DNA from 3 places in the Halomonas sp. YLGW01 genome. Region 1 is predicted to be linked to each of the others. Evidence: predicted binding sites of a transcription regulator. Region 1 holds the regulator's gene; each other region holds the start of a gene.
The links. The regulator sigma-54, encoded in region 1, starts transcription at its own class of promoters, with help from an activator protein. The targets are predictions, from matches to a motif close to TGGCACNNNNNTTGCTNT.

Region 1 (6,051 bases):
CGCTGATCAGCATGACCGGCCGCCCCGATTCGACGCTGGCCCGCCACGCCGAGGCCCACCTCGATGCCGGCGTCGAACGTGAGGCCTGCCCACTGGACCTGGCACCGACCGCCTCCACCACCGCCGCCCTGGTGCTGGGCGATGCCCTGGCGGTGGCACTGCTCGAGGCCCGCGGCTTCACCGCCGAGGACTTCGCCCTCTCGCATCCCGGCGGTAGCCTGGGACGACGACTGCTGCTTACCGTGGGCGACCTGATGCATCAGGGCGACCGCCTGCCACAGGTGCCGTTGGGCAGCCCGCTGCGCGACGCCTTGATCGAGATCACGCGCCAGGGACTCGGCTTCACCTGCGTGATCGCCCCGGACGGTCGCCTCGCCGGTGTCTACACCGACGGCGACCTGCGCCGCACCCTCGACCAGCATAGCGATCTGCACGCCCTGCGCGTCGAAGAGGTCATGACCTCTCCCGGCAAGCGCACCCAGGCCGACGTGCTTGCGGCCGAAGCGGTGCGTATCATGGAAGAGAGCCGCATCAGCGCGCTGGCCGTGGTCGACGGAGAAAGCCGCCCGGTCGGCGCCCTGCACATGCACGACCTGCTGAGAAGCGGCGTCATCTAAGGAGTTGTCATGTCACCCGATTCACCGCTCGCCCCGACGCTTGCCGATCGCGCACGAAAAGTCAGGCTGCTGGCCCTGGACGTGGACGGCGTTCTCACCGACGGCCGCCTCTATTTCCAGGCCGACGGCATCGAGATCAAGGCCTTTCACACCCAGGACGGCCATGGCATCAAGCTGCTGCGCCAGGCCGGCGTCGAGGTCGCCCTGATCACCGGCCGCGAATCGCCGATGGTCACCCAGCGCGCCGCCGCCCTGGGGATCGAGCACGTCTTCCAGCACCGGGACGACAAGCTCACCGCCCTGCGCGAACTGACCCAAAGCCTCGGTCTCGAGCTTGAGCAGGCCGCCTACTGTGGCGATGACCTTCAGGATCTGGCCGCCATCCAAGCGGCCGGCCTCGGCATCACCGTACCCAACGCGCCGCCCTACATGCGTCGCGAGGCCGACTGGGTCACCGAACGCAGCGGCGGCCACGGGGCCGTGCGCGATATCTGCGACACCCTGCTGGAGAGCCAGGGCCATTGGGCCGCGGTGATGGACCGATACAGCCTAGATGCCACGGATCGCGGTCGGCCCTGATGGCACTGCGCCTGCCCCGCCCCTCGCCCCGCGTCTGGCTAGCCCTGCTGCTGGTCGCCCTGGGTGCCGTGCTGACGCTCGTCGAGCAGCGTGACGTGCGCGCGCCGGGGCCGGTGCCTACCGACAGCGCCGGTGAGCCCGACTTCTACCTCGAGGGCGTGACCCTGACCCGCTTCGATGCCCAGGGGCGCCCGCATCAGCGCCTGGAGACACCGCGCCTGGTTCACACCCCTCACGACGACACGACCCGCGCCGACACGCCCCGGACGCGCCTGCTCGATGACGACGGGGAACTGTGGCGGGCCAGCGGCCGACAAGGCACCCTCGGCCCCGGCGGCAACCCGCTGGTGCTGAGCGGTGCGGCCCACCTGGAATCCCCCGGCGAGGGCTGGCAACTGAACACCGAGACCCTGAACATCGACACCGACACCAATCATGCCTGGAGCGACAGCGAGGCGCGCATCACTCAGTCCTCGCAGCGCGTGCGCGGCGACAGGCTGGATGTCTGGTTCGACGACGACCGGCTGCAGCTGACCGGCAACGTACGCGGTTTTCACCCCCCCGAGGAGCAAGCCCCATGACGCGACGCGACCTTACCCGCCGGGCTCTTGGCCTGCTGCTGCCCGCCCTGCTGAGCCTGATCACGCTGCCGGCCATGGCCCTCGACGGCGATGCCAGCGCCCCCATCGAGATCGTCGCCGATCGCCTCGAGCTCGACGACCAGGCCGGCACCGCCGTCTACAGCGGCGACGTCGACATGCGCCAGGGCAGCATGCAGCTGACCGGCCAGCGCGTCACCATCTCCCGCACCGATCAGGGCGAGGTCTCCCGCGTACGCGCCACCGGCGAGCGAGCCTACATCGAACAGCAGCCGAGCCCCGAGGCGCCCCTCGTCAAGGGCTGGGGACGCACCATCGTCTACCATACCCTCGAGCGGCGGGTGGAGCTGATCGACCAGGCGGAACTTCACCGTGGCCGGGACAGATTCAGCGGCGCCAGGGTCGACTACTACCTGGATCGCCGCCTGGTCGAAGCCGACAGCGGCGTCGACAACGATGGCGAGACACGCCAGCGCGTGCGCATGACCCTGACTCCCCAGCAATAAGGCTCCCCATGAAGACCCTCAGCGTTCAGCATCTGGCCAAGAGCTACAAGCGACGTCGCGTGGTCAAGGACATTAGCCTGTCCATCGACCAGGGCCAGATCGTCGGCCTGCTGGGCCCCAACGGTGCCGGCAAGACCACCTCCTTCTACATGATCGTCGGCCTGGTACGCGCCGATGCCGGCACGGTCCATATCGACGACCGGGACCTGTCCCGGGCCGCCATGCACGAGCGCGCCCTGGCCGGCATCGGCTATCTGCCCCAGGAAGCCTCGATCTTTCGCAAACTGTCGGTCACCGACAACATCATGGCCATCCTGGAGACCCGCCGGGACCTGGACCGCGACGGCCGCCGAGCACGCCTGGAGGAGCTCCTGAACGAGTTCCACATCACCCATATTCGCGACAATACCGGCATGAGCTTGTCGGGCGGCGAGCGGCGTCGGGTCGAAATCGCCAGAGCCCTGGCCACCGAACCGGCCTTCATCCTGCTGGACGAACCCTTCGCCGGCGTCGACCCGATCTCGGTCTCCGACATCAAGTCGATCATCCGCGCCCTGCGCGACCGGGGCATCGGCGTGCTAATCACCGACCACAACGTGCGCGAGACCCTGGACATCTGTGACAGCGCCTATATCGTCGGCGACGGCGAGATCATCGCCGCAGGCAATGCCGAGGCCATCCTCGCCAATCAGAAGGTCCGAGACGTCTATCTCGGCGAGGATTTCCGGCTCTAGCCTCGACCCGGCGACTCGGGAGGCCTTGGTCGCCTCCCTACCCCGCTCCCTCGCTCCCAACCCCGCAGCGAGCAGGCGCTACCCCCTGAGCGGCACGAAAGTTGCGCATGGCACGCTTATTGCTAATAAATCATCACCAACGGCTTGCACGGCCTCCGGTCAACGGCTAAGTTAGTCATTCCATTTCTGCCTGACACGCGCCTTGCCATGGTCATGAAACCCTCGTTGCAACTCCGCGTCGGCACCCAGCTGACCATGACGCCCCAGCTTCAGCAGGCCATCGCGCTGTTGCAGCTCTCGACCCTGGACCTGCGCCAGGAGATCCAGCAGGCACTGGAAACCAATCCGATGCTGGAACTCGACGAGGCTTACGGCGAGCAGGACGTCGCCGAACCCCGCGAGGACGACTGGTCCACCGAGATCCCCAGCGAGCTGTCGACAGACAGCGACTGGTCCGACACCTACCAGGACATGGCGGCGCCGAGCGGCAGCGCGGAAGGCCCCGACCTCGACCGCAACGCCATCGGCGTAAGCCTGCACGATCACCTCGCCTGGCAACTGGCCATGGCCGATGTCAGCGATACCGAGCGCCAGATTGCCGAGAGCCTGATCGACGCGGTCACTCCCAGCGGCTATCTCGAGGGAGGCCTCGACGACCTGACTCAGGGCCTGCGTGCCCAGGGCCTCGACGGCCTCAAGACCGGCGACGTCGAGCGGGTGCTGCTGCGCGTGCAGCAGTTCGAACCGACCGGCGTCTTTGCGCGCGATCTGCGTGAATGCCTGCTGCTGCAGCTGGGCGCCCTGCCGCCGGACCTACCCCTGCTGCCCCAGGCCAAGCGCCTGGTGCGCCAGTTTCTGGAGGCCCTCGCCGGCGATGATCGCAAGCTGCTCAAGCGCCGGCTGCGGCTGGACGACGCCCAGCTCGACCAGGTGATTGCGCTCATTCGGACGCTGGACCCTCGCCCGGGCCAGGCCTTCGACAGCACGGGCAGTGACTACGTGATTCCCGACCTGATCGCCCGCCACACCCAGGAAGGCTGGCGCATCGAGCTCAATTCGGAGGCGCTGCCGCGGATGCGCATCCAGCCGGATTATGCCGCCCTGATCCGCCGGGCCGACAAGAGCGACGACAACACCTTCATGAAGCAGCACCTGCAGGAGGCACGCTGGCTGATCAAGAGCCTGTCGAGCCGCAATGACACCCTGCTGCGGGTGGGGCGCGAGATCATGGCCCGCCAGATCGACTTCCTCGAGCGGGGCGAGGAGGCCATGAAACCGCTGATCCTCGCCGACATCGCCACCAAGGTCGAGATGCACGAGTCGACCATCTCGCGGGTCACTACCCAGAAGTTCATTCATACGCCACGGGGCGTCTTCGAGCTGAAATACTTCTTCTCGAGCCAGGTCGGCGGTGACAGTGGCGACGCCCACTCCAGCACCGCCATTCGGGCTCGCCTGAAGAAGCTGATCGGCAGCGAGCCGCCGCGCAAGCCTCTCTCCGACAGCAAACTGGTCGACCTACTGGCCGAAAGCGGTATCCAGGTCGCCAGACGAACCGTGGCCAAGTATCGCGAAGCGATGGGCATCCCGCCGTCCAGCGAGCGCAAGCGACTCTCCTGATGTCGTGTGAAATGCCTGTTTTCAAGGCATAACCCATTGACTAAGCGTGGAAAAATCACCGAAAGTAGCTGCGTTGGAAAAGCGCCAAGCGAAGGGGTATGCAGGGCGCTAAAAAGGGTTACAATCGATTGGCCAACCGCAGGATAAGGAGCGTGCCATGCAAGTCAACATCACCGGCCATCACGTCGAACTGACCGACGCATTGCGTGACTATGTGAACGAGAAGCTCGCCCGCCTGGAGCGTCATTACGACAACATCACCACGGTTCAGGCCACCCTTTCCGTCGAGAAAGAGCGCCAGCAGGCCTCCTGCACCCTGCATGCCGCCGGTGCCGAACTGCATGCCGAAGCGGAAGACGTCGACATGTACGCCGCGATCGACGCCCTCGCCGACAAGCTCGACCGTCAGCTTGTCAAACACAAGGAAAAAGCCCAGGCGCGCGCCCAAGGCGCAGGCGCTCGCTGACATCATGACGTTGGAATCCATCCTGCCCCCGAGCGCGCCCTGTTCGGTGTGCCCGGGGGAAGCAAGAAGCGGGTGCTGGAGTTCTTCAGCACCTTCATCGCCCAGAACACGCCCAGCCTCGATAGCCAGGAGGTCTTCAGTCGCCTGATCGGCCGCGAGCGGCTAGGCAGCACCGGCATCGGTCACGGCGTCGCCATCCCGCATGCGCGCAACCCGCACTGCAAGTCTCCCCTGGCCGGCTTCCTCAAGCTCAGCGAGCCCGTCGACTTCGATGCCATCGACGGCGAGCCCGTCGATCTGGTCTTCGTGTTGCTGGTCCCGGAAGAAGCCGATGACGCCCACCTCGCCCTGCTCGGCCAGGTCGCGGCGGTCATGAACGACCCCGAGACACGCCAGCGGCTGCGCAACAGCGAGACGCAGCGCCAGCTCTATGACATCCTGCTGGAGGCGATTCGCCGCCACGCCAGTGATGGCCGCTCCGCCTGACCCCCAATCGGCGCCACGCCATCACCGCAACGATGCCCCTCGCCCACTGACCCGGTAAGCAGGAGACCCTCATGCAGCTCGTGATCATCAGCGGCCGCTCCGGCTCCGGCAAGTCGATCGCCCTCCAGGCGCTGGAAGACCTGGGCTACTACGCGATCGACAACCTGCCCGCCATGCTGCTGGATTCCCTGGTCGACGAGCTGCAACGCGACGCCAGTCGGCGCGCCTCCAGCGCCGTGAGCATCGATGCCCGCAACCTGCCCCATGCCCTGGAGCGCTTCCCGACGCTGCTCTCCGACCTACAGGCGCGCGGCATCCAGTGTCAGGTGGTCTACCTGACCGCCGACTCGAAGATCCTGCTCGAGCGCTACTCGGCCACTCGCCGTCGCCACCCGCTGACGCGGGACAGCCAGATGACCCTCGCCGAGGCCATCGACAGCGAGG
Region 2 (6,051 bases), 220 kb from region 1:
GGCGGGCGCATCTCCTCGATCCTCTTGAACATTCCAGGCGATGAGCCGGCGATGATGACCTGCCTGGACGGCTATCCCATGGCCCGGAAGGGTAAGGCGGCCGAGGCGCTGGCGATCTCGGCGGTGGCGTCCTTCATCGGCAGCCTGGTGGCCACCGTGGGGCTGATCATGCTGGCGCCGCTGCTGGCCGACTTCGCCTTGACCTTCGGCCCGGCGGAATACTTCGCCCTCTTCATGCTGGCCTTCGCCACCCTTGGCGGGATCACCGGCAAGAACCCCATGAAGACGGTGGTCGCGGCCTGTATCGGCCTGATGATCGCCACCGTGGGCATCGATTCCACCGGCACCCAGCGTTATACCTTCAATGTGCTGGAGCTCTACGAGGGCGTCGACTTCATCATCGCCATCGTCGGTCTGTTCGCGATCTCCGAGCTGATGTTCTTCATCGAGGATCGTGCCGGCGGCGGCAAGGAGAAGATCTCCGTCAACAAGCTGGCACTGTCCTGGAAGGACATCCGTGACATCCTTCCCACCAGCCTGCGCGGCGGCGTACTGGGCTTCATTGCCGGGGTGCTGCCGGGGGCGGGGGCGTCACTGGGCAGCTTCATCAGCTATACCCTGGAAAAGCGGGTGCTGGGTCGCAAGGGCCACTTCGGCGAGGGCGATCCGCGCGGCGTAGCGGCTCCCGAGGCCGGCAACAACGGCGCTTCGAGCGGTGCCCTGGTACCGATGCTGACCCTCGGCGTGCCGGGCAGCGGCACCACTGCGGTGCTGCTGGCACTGCTGATCTCGCTGAACATCACCCCCGGGCCGCTGATGTTCACCCAGAACGCGGATATCGTCTGGGGCGTGATCGCGGCACTGCTGATCGGCAACTTCCTGCTGCTGCTGCTCAACATTCCGCTGGTCGGCATCTTCGTCAAGCTGCTTTCGGTACCCCCGATGTACCTGCTGCCGATCGTCACCATGGTGGCCTTCGTCGGCATCTACTCGATCAGCAACACCACCTTCGATCTCTACTTCATGGTCGCCTTCGGGGTCTTCGGCTATGTGCTGCGCAAGCTCGAAATCCCGCTGGTGCCGATCATCCTCGGCCTGCTGTTGGGGCCGGAGATGGAGAAGAACCTGCGCCATGCGTTGGAGATCTCCGACGGTGACTGGATGGCGCTGTGGGACAGCGGCCTGGCCATCGGCCTGTGGGTCGTCGCCGGTCTGGGGCTGATCCTGCCCTACATCGTCGGTCCAATCCTGCGCCGCCGCATGCAGGCGGGCGGGGCTCAGACGGACTGACACGCCTTCGCGCAACGCCATTATCGCATCACCTTTTTAGGGCACCGGCCGACAGGCCGGTGCCCTTTTTCGTGGTGAAAGGAAAAGTTTCTTGCATCATTCCGGTGCTGGGGCTTTTTTAGTATCTCGCTAATGTATACAACTGCACCATAAAAGTGCATGGCGAGACGTGAGATCGCCAAAAGAGGGCGTACGGCGGGGGCTTGAGCCGTTGAGAGCGAGAACGGAAGAGGATGTCCGGTTGTTAAGAAAGATCTAAATAAATGATTATAAAGGGTTAATTTTCCTTGTCGATGTCTTGGCACGCCCCTTGCGATGTGGAGTTGGCCGGCCGTCTAACGGCCGGCCTCGTCGCTGGATATTGCCGAATAACAAGTTTCAAGAACAAGACACAAGCAAGGAGATCCATGTGAACACCTCGACCCCTTCCTCTCGCTGGCTGGCCGCGGCCCTTCTCTCTCTGGGCGTGGCCCTGCCGGCCCAGGCTCAGGAAGACCCTATTAAGGTCGGCATCCTGCATTCGCTGTCCGGGACCATGGCGATCAGTGAATCCACTCTCAAGGACACCATGCTGATGCTGATCGAGCAGCAGAACGCCGCGGGCGGTCTGCTGGGGCGTCAGCTCGAGCCGGTGGTAGTGGACCCGGCCTCCAACTGGCCGTTGTTCGCCGAGAAGGCGCGTGAGCTCTTGGCGCAGGAAAAGGTCGACGTGATCTTCGGCAACTGGACCTCGGTATCGCGCAAGTCGGTGCTGCCGGTCGTCGAAGAACTCAATGGCTTGTTGTTCTATCCGGTGCAGTACGAGGGCGAGGAGTCATCCGAGAATGTCTTCTATACCGGTGCAGCGCCCAACCAGCAGGCCATTCCCGCCGTCAATTACCTGATGAACGACGTCGGCGTGGAGCGCTGGGTGCTGGCCGGCACCGACTATGTCTATCCGCGTACCACCAACAAGATCCTCGAGGCCTATCTGAAGGGCCACGGCGTCGCCGACGAGGACATCATGATCAACTACACGCCGTTCGGGCATTCCGACTGGCAGAACATCGTCTCCGACATCAAGCGCTTCGGCAGCGAAGGCAAGAAGACGGCGGTGGTCTCGACCATCAACGGCGATGCCAACGTGCCCTTCTATCGTGAGCTCGGCAACCAGGGCATCGATGCCGCCGACATTCCGGTGGTGGCCTTCTCGGTGGGCGAACAGGAGCTGTCGGGCATCGATACCGCGCCGCTGGTGGGCCACCTGGCGGCCTGGAACTACTTCATGAGCGTCGACAACGACGCCAACTACGACTTCATCGATGCCTGGATCGACTACACCGGCGACGAGATGGCTGTCACCAACGATCCCATGGAGGCCCACTATATCGGCTTCAACATGTGGCTCGAGGCGGTGCGCAAGGCCGGCACGGCCGATGTCGACGCGGTCAAGGACGCCATCATCGGCGTGACCGTGCCCAACCTGACCGGCGGCTATGCGGCGATGATGCCCAACCATCACATCACCAAGCCGGTGCTGATCGGCGAGATTCAGGACAATGGTCAGTTCTCGGTGGTCTGGGAGACTCCGTCCACGGTTGCGGGGGACGCCTGGTCGGATTACCTCGATGGCTCGCGTGACCTGATCAGTGACTGGCGCAAGCCCATGGCATGCGGCAACTACAACGTGGTCGAGGGCAGCTGTGGCGGTGGCGTCGAGGCCGAGTAACTCTGGCCTTTGTGCATCATTGCTCAACACGGAGCAGCGGGGCGGCCCTGGTCGTCCCGCTGGCCTGACGAGTCACCTGTCTGGCTCTCATCGCTTTTCCAAAGGACAATCCCATGAGGATCACCCGATGCCTCACGCTGTGGCTGCTGTTGCTGACGATGGTCGGCGCCGCCCAGGCCCAGCAGGATGACCCCGGTCGGCCGCTGCTCGAGGCGTTGGCCGGTGCCTCCTATGCCGCCAAGGGCGAGGCCATCGAGGCCATCGTCGCCAGCGGCGATGCCCGCAGCCGTGCCTGGCTGGAAGCCCTGAACGACGGCAAGCTACAACAGAACAAGAAGACCGGCCAGTTCGTGGTGGTCCTGGCCAATCGTGGCCGGGCCTGGCCGGTGGAAGACGCCTTGAGCGGGGAGCCGCTCGGCGAGATGTCCCGGCGCGAGCTGGATCGCATCGGCATCAACAATGCCCTGCGCGGCCAGCTGCGTAGCACCCTGGCGGTCCTCGACCTGTATGTCGAGGACCCGGAGGCGCGCCTTGGCGCGGCCAACGATCTGCTCGGCCAGGTCGAGGCGGCCATGGTCGAGCCCCTCCAGACGGTGCTGGAAGTGGAGCCGAACGAGGCGGTGCGCAAAAGGCTCGCCGAGGCATTGGCCATCCATCGGCTCGAGCGGGGCGATGCCGCGGCCATCGAGCGCCTGAGCGGCAGCCTGCACCCCGAGGCCCGAGCGGCGCTCAACGGGGCCGCGGCGGGCGAGGACGCCGCGCTCGCCGCCAGTGCCAAGGCGGCCCTGGCTAACATCGAGCAGACTCTCAAGATCAATCGCGGCGTCGAGACGTTGTATTTCGGCCTGAGCCTCGGTTCGGTGCTGGTGCTGGCGGCGATCGGCCTGGCCATTACCTTCGGCGTGATGGGCGTGATCAACATGGCGCACGGTGAGCTGATCATGCTCGGCGCCTACACCTCCTGGGGTATGCAGCAACTGCTGCCGGGACAGCCGGGCCTGGCGGTGATCCTGTCGATTCCGGCGGGCTTCCTGGTCGCCGGCCTGGCGGGGGTGGCCATCGAGCGCGGCGTGATCCAGTTCCTCAAGGGCCGGCCGCTGGAGACCCTGCTCGCCACCTTCGGCGTCAGCCTGATCCTGCAGCAGCTGGTACGTACCCTGGTGTCGCCCCTCAACCGCACCGTGATCACCCCGGAATGGATGAGCGGCTCGCTGGTGATCAACGACGCCCTGTCGCTGACCCTGAACCGTCTCTATGTGCTCGGCTTCGCGCTGCTGGTATTCGCCGGACTAATGCTGGTGATGCGCCGCACGAGGCTCGGTCTCGAGGTGCGGGCCGTGACCCAGAACCGCGGCATGGCCCGCGCCATGGGCATCCGCGCGACCCGGGTCGATATTCTCACCTTCGGCCTCGGTGCCGGGGTGGCCGGACTCGCCGGCGTCGCCCTGGCGCAGCTGACCAACGTCGGCCCCAATCTGGGCCAGAGCTACATCATCGATTCGTTCATGGTGGTGGTGTTCGGTGGCGTCGGCAACCTGTGGGGCACGCTGGTGGCCGGCATGTCGCTCGGGGTGATCAACCAGGTGCTGGAGCCCTGGGCCGGGGCGGTGCTCGCCAAGATCATCGTGCTGGTGTTCATCATTCTGTTCATCCAGAAACGGCCCCGCGGACTCTTTCCGCAGAAGGGCCGGGCGGCGGAGGGCTGAACCATGGCGCATGCGAATTCTTCATCCTCCGGCCCCTGGCTGACGCGTCCCTTCACCGAGCGAGCGACGCGGCTGTTCCTCGCCGTTCTCGTCTTCTCGCTGGTGGTGGTCACGGTCCTGCACCTGGCCCTGCCCGAAGGGCATCCGCTGCATGTCTCGAGCTATACCGTGACCCTGCTCGGCAAGTACCTGTGCTACGCGCTGTTGGCCGTGGCGGTGGACCTGGTGTGGGGCTATCTGGGCATCCTGAGCCTCGGCCATGGCGCCTTCTTCGCCCTCGGGGGCTACGCCATGGGCATGTACCTGATGCGCCAGATCGGCGATCGCGGCGTCTATGGCGACCCGCTGCTGCCGGACTTCATGGTCTTCCTCAACTGGGACAGCCTGCCCTGGTTCTGGCAAGGCTTCGACATGGCATGGTTCGCCTTCCTGATGGTGCTGCTGGCGCCGGGCCTGCTGGCGCTGGTGTTCGGTTTCCTGGCCTTTCGTTCCCGGGTCACCGGAGTCTATCTGTCGATCATCACCCAGGCGCTGACCTTCGCCCTGATGCTGGCTTTCTTCCGCAACGAGATGGGCTTCGGCGGCAACAATGGTCTGACGGATTTCCGTGAGCTACTGGGCTTCGATCTGAGAAGCGACGCCACGCGGTTGGGGCTCTTCCTGGCCTCCGGGGTGGCGCTGGCGCTGGGGTATCTGGTGTGTCGCGGCATCGTCGGCAGCAAGCTCGGAAGGGTCTGCGTGGCCGCCCGAGACGCCGAGGCCCGGGTGCGCTTTCTCGGCTATCGGGTCGAGCGGGTGCAGCTGTGCGTGTTCGTGGTCTCGGCGATGCTCGCCGGGGTCGCCGGTGCGCTCTACGTTCCCCAGGTGGGCATCATCAACCCCAGCGAGTTCTCGCCACTTTTCTCGATCGAGATCGTGGTCTGGGTGGCACTGGGCGGTCGCGGCACCCTCTACGGCGCGGTGATCGGGGCGCTGCTGGTGAACTACGCCAAGACCGTCTTCACCGGCGTGATGCCGGATGCCTGGCTGTTCGCCCTCGGCGGGCTCTTCGTGGTGGTCACGGTGATGCTGCCCAAGGGCATCGCGGGGCTGATGGCCCGTCGCGTCAAGATGGATGATGCGACCCCACTCAAGGAGGCAACCCCATGAGCCTGTTCGATGCCCTGGCCGATCGTGATCGGGTCTTCGACTTCTTGGTGCCGGCGCCATCGCCGGTGGACGTGCGACACGGCCCGATTCTCTACCTGGACGACGTCAATGTCAGTTTCGATGGCTTCAAGGCCATCAATCATCTCAACCTGACCATCGATGACGGCGAGCTGCGCTGCATCATCGGCCCCAATGGCG
Region 3 (6,051 bases), 1.3 Mb from region 1:
GACTCCCCGGAGCGCATCGCCGTGCGCCCGTCGAGGCTCATCGCCATCTTCATGCGCACGAAGGGGCGACCCCGGGTCATGCGGGAGATAAACCCCGGGTTCAGCGCCCGGGCCTCTTCCTCGAGCAGCCCGCATTCCACCTCGATGCCGGCCTCGCGCAGCATGGCGAAGCCCTGCCCCGCCACCGCCGCGTGGGGGTCCTGCATCGCGGCCACCACCTTCTTTACGCCGGCCTCGATCAGCGCCTGGGCGCAGGGGCCGGTGCGGCCGTGATGCGCACAGGGTTCCAGGGTCACATAGGCGGTGGCACCGCGGGCCTCGTCGCCGGCATCCCGCAGGGCATGGATCTCGGCATGGGGCTCGCCGGCACGCTCGTGATAGCCCTCGCCGACGATCTGGCGGCGCTTGACCAGCACGCAGCCGACCCGGGGGTTGGGGTCGGTGGTATAGAGGCCGCGGCGGGCCAGGGTCAGGGCACGGGCCATGAAGGCTTCCGGAGTCGCAGTGGCCATGGGCATCCTATGCAGGTGGAAGGACAGACTCAGTGATCGTCCTGGGGAGAGAAGCTCGGCTCCTGGGCCAGGCGGTCGATCTCGGCCCGGAACTCGTCGATGTCCTGGAAGCGCCGATAGACCGAGGCGAAGCGGATATAGGCGACCTGATCGAGACGCTTCAGGGCATCCATCACCTCCTGACCGACCTCGATGGCCTTGACCTCCCGCTCGCCCCGCGCGCGCAGGCGCTGGCGGATGCGCTCGACGGCGGCCTCGATCGACTCGGCGCTCACCGGACGTTTCTCCAGCGCCCGGAGCATGCCGGCGCGTAGCTTGGCCTCGTCGAACGTCTCCCGCGATCCGTCCGCCTTGACGACTCGCGGCATCACAAGCTCGGCGGTCTCGTAGGTCGTGAAGCGTTCACCGCAGGCGGCACACTGACGACGGCGACGCACCTGATCGCCCTCGACGACCAGGCGCGAGTCGGTGACCTTGGTGTCATGGGTACCGCAGAAAGGACAATGCATCGGCTGGATTCCGGCCTGTTCGACACAACAACTCTTGAACTATTGTAACGATTTGGCCGCATGGCGCCCAGTCAGCCGTCACCTTTGGCACGTCCCCTGCATGAGGCCAAGGATTCCCCTATTGCCCGCCAGGCGCGTGTTCCGGCCTTCAAGGAGTCGTCCATGAGCTCATCCCTGCCCCCTACGCCCCCCCGTCAGCTGGACGAAACCGGGTTCGTCGAGGCCGCCCGCGCGCGGCTGGAGGAGGTCTATGGCCCGCGTAGCGATGCGATCCTGCGCCGCCTGGTCACGCTGATCTCGCACCAGCGTGGTGCCATCGACGCTAGCCCCCGTCCATTGTGGAGCGAGCGGGATCAATGGCTGATCAGCTATGGCGACAGCCTGCTCGACGGCGATCGGGCACCCCTCGACGTGCTCAAGCGCTTCCTCGATGAACGCCTGGAGGACACCTTCAGCGGCGTGCATGTGCTGCCCTTCTTTCCGTGGAGCAGCGATGACGGCTTCTCGGTGGTGCACTACAAGGAGGTCAACCCGGAGCTCGGTGACTGGCCACAGGTTCGTGCACTGGCCGAGAACCGGGACCTGATGGTCGACCTGGTGATCAACCATGTGTCGCGAGACTCGCTGTGGTTCGTCGATTACCTGGCCGACAGCCAGCCCGGGCGCGACTACTTCATCGAGATGGACCCGGCCACCGACCTGTCCCAGGTCACGCGGCCGCGCAACTCGCCGCTGCTGGTGCCGGTCAGCACCCGCCGCGGGACGCGCCACCTGTGGGCGACCTTCTCCGACGACCAGATCGATCTCAACTTCGACAACCCGGACGTACTGATCGAGTTCGTCGGCATCCTGCTCTTCTACCTCCAGCAGGGCGCCCGCACCATTCGCCTGGATGCCATCGCCTACCTGTGGAAGGAGGTCGGCACCTCCTGCATCCATCTGCCCCAGACGCATGCCATCGTGCGCCTGCTGCGTGCAGTGGTCGATTACGTGGCACCGGGCACCCGGCTGATCACCGAGACCAACGTGCCGCATCGCGAGAACCTGAGCTACCTGGGACTCGAGCGCGCCACCAGGGAAGGCACGCCACCAGACGAGGCGCACCTGATCTATCAGTTCACCCTGCCCCCGCTATTGGTTCACACCCTGACCAGTGGCGATGCCTCGGCGCTGGCGCAATGGGCGAACAGCCTGCCGGCCCTGCCGTCGGGCTGCAGCTATTTCAACTTCACGGCCAGTCACGACGGCATCGGCGTGCGTGCCCTGGAAGGACTGCTGCCGCCGCATGAGGTCGAGACCCTGCTGGATCTCATGCACCGCTTCGGGGGCTTCGTCAGCATGAAGACCGACCCGGACGGCAAGGATACTCCCTACGAGATCAACATCGCCTACTTCGACGCCATGAAGGGCACCCGGCGCGGCGCCGATGCCTGGCAGGTCGAGCGCTTCCTGCTGAGCCAGAACCTGCTGCTGGCCCTGCAGGGCATTCCCGGTATCTACCTGCATTCCCTGACCGCGACCCTCAACGACCATGAGGGGGTCGAACGCCGGGGGCAGTTGCGTGCCATCAACCGCCGCCGCTGGCAGCTTTCCGAACTCAATGAGCTGATCGACAGCCGCAGCACTCCGACCCGCGAGGCCTTCGGCTCGCTCAAGCAGCGCCTCAGGCTTCGCGCCGCCGAGCCTTGCTTTCATCCCGAGGCACCCCAACGGGTGCTCGACACCGCGCCGGGCCTGTTCGCCATCGAGCGGGGCCCCCTGCCGGATGGCCGCCGGCTGCTGGCGATCTACAACATCAGCGACCAGCGCCAGCCCCTCGACCTGGCGGAGCTCGCCCAGGACCCCTGGCTCGACGTGCTCGCCGACTATGCCCCCTGGTCGCCGCAAGAGCGCGATGTGCTGCGGCCCTACCGCAGCCTATGGCTGGTGCAGCCGGGCCTCGACCAGGCGGAGCCGGCATGATCCAGAACGGACGGAACGTACCAAGACCAAACTGAGCCGGACCGAAGCGAGCCAGCCTGGCGCTCATCACCCCAGGCGCCGGGCCAGCCACCAACCCGCCACCATCGCGGCGAGCATCGCCACGAGCGGCAGGCTCACGCCCGAGAGCGAGGCGACCGCCGGGCCCGGACAGTAGCCGGACAGCCCCCAGCCGATGCCGAACAGGGCCGCGCCGCCGAGCAGCTTCGCGTCCAGGTCGCGGCGGGTCGGCAGCTGGAAGGCGCCGGCAAACAGCGGCGCGGTGCGGCGCAGCACCCACCGGTAACCGATAAAGGTGGTGACCACGGCGCCGCCGAGCACGAACATCAGTGTCGGGTCCCAGGCGCCGGCCAGATCGAGGAACCCGATCACGCGACCCGGGTCGGTCATGCCGCCCAGCGCCAACCCCAGGCCAAACAGCAGGCCGGCGAGATAACCCGCGACGGGTTTCAACATCGCTGTCTTCATGCCCCACCTCCCAGCAGATGCCGCACCACATAGACGGTCACGATGCCGGTGACCAGAAAGGTCAGGGTCGCCGCCATCGAGCGCGGCGAGAGCCGCGACAGGCCGCAGACGCCATGACCGCTGGTGCAGCCGCTGCCGATGCCGGTACCGACCCCCACCAGCAAGCCGGCAATCAGCATCAGCCCCACGCCGCCGGCGGGGGCGCCGATCACCACTCCCGGCTCCCCGGCGACGTTGCCCAGCCCGCCGAGCGCCATCAAGAGCATCGGCCCGCTGATCAACCCCAGCAGGAAGGTCAGGCGCCAAGCGGTGTCGCCCTTGGGTCGCTCCAGCACCAGCGCCGAGAGGATCCCGCTGATGCCGGCGATGCGACCGAGCGTCGCCATCAGCCACACCGCCGACAGGCCGATCAATACGCCGCCGGCCAGGCCATAGAGGCTCGAACTCCAATCCAAGGTTGTCTCCTTCGTGATTCAGGTGGTGGGAGGGCGGTTACTGCCCTCGTGAGTCAGAACAGGTCGATCGGCACCTTGAGATAGACCTGGCCGTTGGCCTCGGCCGCCGGCATCGCGCCGGCGCGCATATTGACCTGCACCGAGGGCAGGATCAGTCGCGGCATGCCAAGGGTCGCATCACGCTCGGTACGCAGCTTGACGAAGTCCTCCTCGCTCACGCCCTCGTGGGCGTGAATATTGTGCAGGCGCTGCTCGGTCACCGAGATCTGGTGCTGACGGGTATCGCGGTCGGGGCCCGGATAATCGTGACACAGGAATAACCGCGTCTCCCCGGGCAAGGCCAGCACCTTCTGAATCGAGCGATAGAGCGTGCGGGCGTTGCCGCCGGGGAAATCGCAGCGGGCAGAACCGTAATCGGGCATGAAGAGGGTGTCGCCGACGAAGGCGGCATCCCCGATCACATAGGTCAGGCAGGCCGGCGTGTGTCCCGGGGTATGCAGCACACGCCCCTCAAGCTCACCGATGGCGAAGGTATCGCCTTCCTCGAAGAGGCGGTCGAACTGGCTGCCGTCCCTTGCGAAGTCACTGCCGGCATTGAAGGCCTTGCCGAAGACCTCCTGCACCTCGGTGATCCGGGCGCCGATGCCGGTCTTCCCGCCCAGGACCTCCTGCAGATAGGGGGCGGCCGAGAGATGGTCGGCGTGGACATGGGTCTCGAGGATCCACGCCACCTCCAGGTCGCGCTCGCGAATGAAGGCGACGATGGCGTCGGCGCTCTTCACGTCGGTGCGCCCGGCGGCGTAATCGAAATCCAGCACCGAATCGAGAATCGCGCAGGCGCGGCTGGCCGGGTCCTGGACCACGTAGCTGAAGGTGTGGGTGGGCTCGTCAAAGAAGGCGGTGACGATCGGGTCTGTCATGGCAAAGACCTCCAACACCGGAGATGGCTGGCATGCATGGCCTGCACCAGCATAACGAAAAAACATTCTAAAGTTAGATGATTATTATCTATAGAAAAACAGGCCGCGAGTCGACTCTGGCCTAGGCTGCCGAGCATCGGAACACGGCGGAACCGGCACGCTAGAGTTCGATGCACTGCTGGTAGACGGGAATCTCGGCATCGATGCCGGTGGTGGCCAGGGCCTGCTGCAAGGCCTTCTGGGCCGTGGGCTCGCCGTGTACCAGGTAGAACCGCGGGTGATCGCGAAAGGCGCCGGCCCAGGCGATCAGCTGAGTCTGCCCGGCATGCGCCGAGAAGCCACCGATGGTATGGATGTGCGCCCTCACCTTCAGGTCCTTGCCCAGCACCCTGAGGTGGTCGGCGCCATCGACCAACCGCCTGCCATTGGTGCCCGCGGCCTGGAAGCCGACGATGACGACCCGCGTACTGGCATGCTCGATGTTGTAGCGAAAGTGATGAAGGATGCGGCCGCCGTTGCACATCCCGGCACCGGCGATGATGATCGCCCCGCCCCGGATGCGGTTGATGGCCATGGATTCCTCGACGTTGCGGGTCAGACGCAGCCCGGGCAGATACTGCTCGGGATCGCCGTGCGCCGCCACGTTGAGCGCGTGCAGGTCCTCGGGATCGAGAGTCGAACGACGGCGTTCGTAGAGTTCGGTGACTCGGATCGCCATCGGGCTATCGAGGAAGATGCGCTGCTGGCGTAGCCGGCCCTGGTGATAGAGCATGCTCAGGTGATAGAGAATCTCCTGGGTTCGGCCGATGGCGAAGGCGGGAATCAGCACGTTGCCGCCATCCTCGAAGGCCGCCTCGAGGACCTGGGCAAACTCCTCGATGGTCTCCTTGAGCGGCCGGTGATCGCGGTCGCCATAGGTGCTTTCCATCAACACCAGGTCGGCATCACGCTGGGTCTCCGGATCCTTCATCAGCGCCGAGTCGGGATTGCCGAGATCCCCGGAAAACACCAGGCGCCGGGTGCGTCCTCCCGAGGGAATCGCCAGCTCGACGATGGCCGAACCGAGGATATGGCCGGCATCGTGATAGACCAGCTCGACGCCGCCGGCGAGCGTTGCCGGCTGGCCGAAGTGATGGGTCTGGCACAGCTTGAGGGTGCGCTCGACGTCGTCGATGTCATAGAGCGGCTCGAGGAGCGGCTTGCCGGC

Region 2: a site for sigma-54 is predicted at 1,590-1,607, ahead of urtA (urea ABC transporter substrate-binding protein). Genes of this name have one in related genera too.
Region 3: a site for sigma-54 is predicted at 1,107-1,124, ahead of IEJ03_RS10765 (sugar phosphorylase). Genes of this name have one in related genera too.

Annotation. Positions count from the first base shown of each region.
Region 1 covers NZ_CP062005.1:1,060,057-1,066,107, reverse strand. Annotated here, with positions in the region: gene IEJ03_RS04960 (KpsF/GutQ family sugar-phosphate isomerase) at 1-617, shown strand, start outside; gene IEJ03_RS04955 (HAD hydrolase family protein) at 627-1,196, shown strand; gene lptC (LPS export ABC transporter periplasmic protein LptC) at 1,196-1,777, shown strand; gene lptA (lipopolysaccharide transport periplasmic protein LptA) at 1,774-2,301, shown strand; gene lptB (LPS export ABC transporter ATP-binding protein) at 2,310-3,035, shown strand; gene IEJ03_RS04935 (RNA polymerase factor sigma-54) at 3,243-4,655, shown strand; gene raiA (ribosome-associated translation inhibitor RaiA) at 4,813-5,121, shown strand; partial or broken gene ptsN (PTS IIA-like nitrogen regulatory protein PtsN) at 5,126-5,607, shown strand; gene rapZ (RNase adapter RapZ) at 5,679-6,051, shown strand, end outside.
Region 2 covers NZ_CP062005.1:1,284,031-1,290,081, forward strand. Annotated here, with positions in the region: gene IEJ03_RS05990 (tripartite tricarboxylate transporter permease) at 1-1,290, shown strand, start outside; gene urtA (urea ABC transporter substrate-binding protein) at 1,730-2,998, shown strand; gene urtB (urea ABC transporter permease subunit UrtB) at 3,112-4,704, shown strand; gene urtC (urea ABC transporter permease subunit UrtC) at 4,708-5,853, shown strand; gene urtD (urea ABC transporter ATP-binding protein UrtD) at 5,850-6,051, shown strand, end outside.
Region 3 covers NZ_CP062005.1:2,330,751-2,336,801, forward strand. Annotated here, with positions in the region: gene ribD (bifunctional diaminohydroxyphosphoribosylaminopyrimidine deaminase/5-amino-6-(5-phosphoribosylamino)uracil reductase RibD) at 1-512, opposite strand, end outside; gene nrdR (transcriptional regulator NrdR) at 542-1,021, opposite strand; gene IEJ03_RS10765 (sugar phosphorylase) at 1,184-2,983, shown strand; gene IEJ03_RS10770 (DUF6691 family protein) at 3,050-3,469, opposite strand; gene IEJ03_RS10775 (YeeE/YedE family protein) at 3,466-3,924, opposite strand; gene IEJ03_RS10780 (MBL fold metallo-hydrolase) at 3,978-4,844, opposite strand; gene IEJ03_RS10785 (MBL fold metallo-hydrolase) at 5,005-6,051, opposite strand, start outside.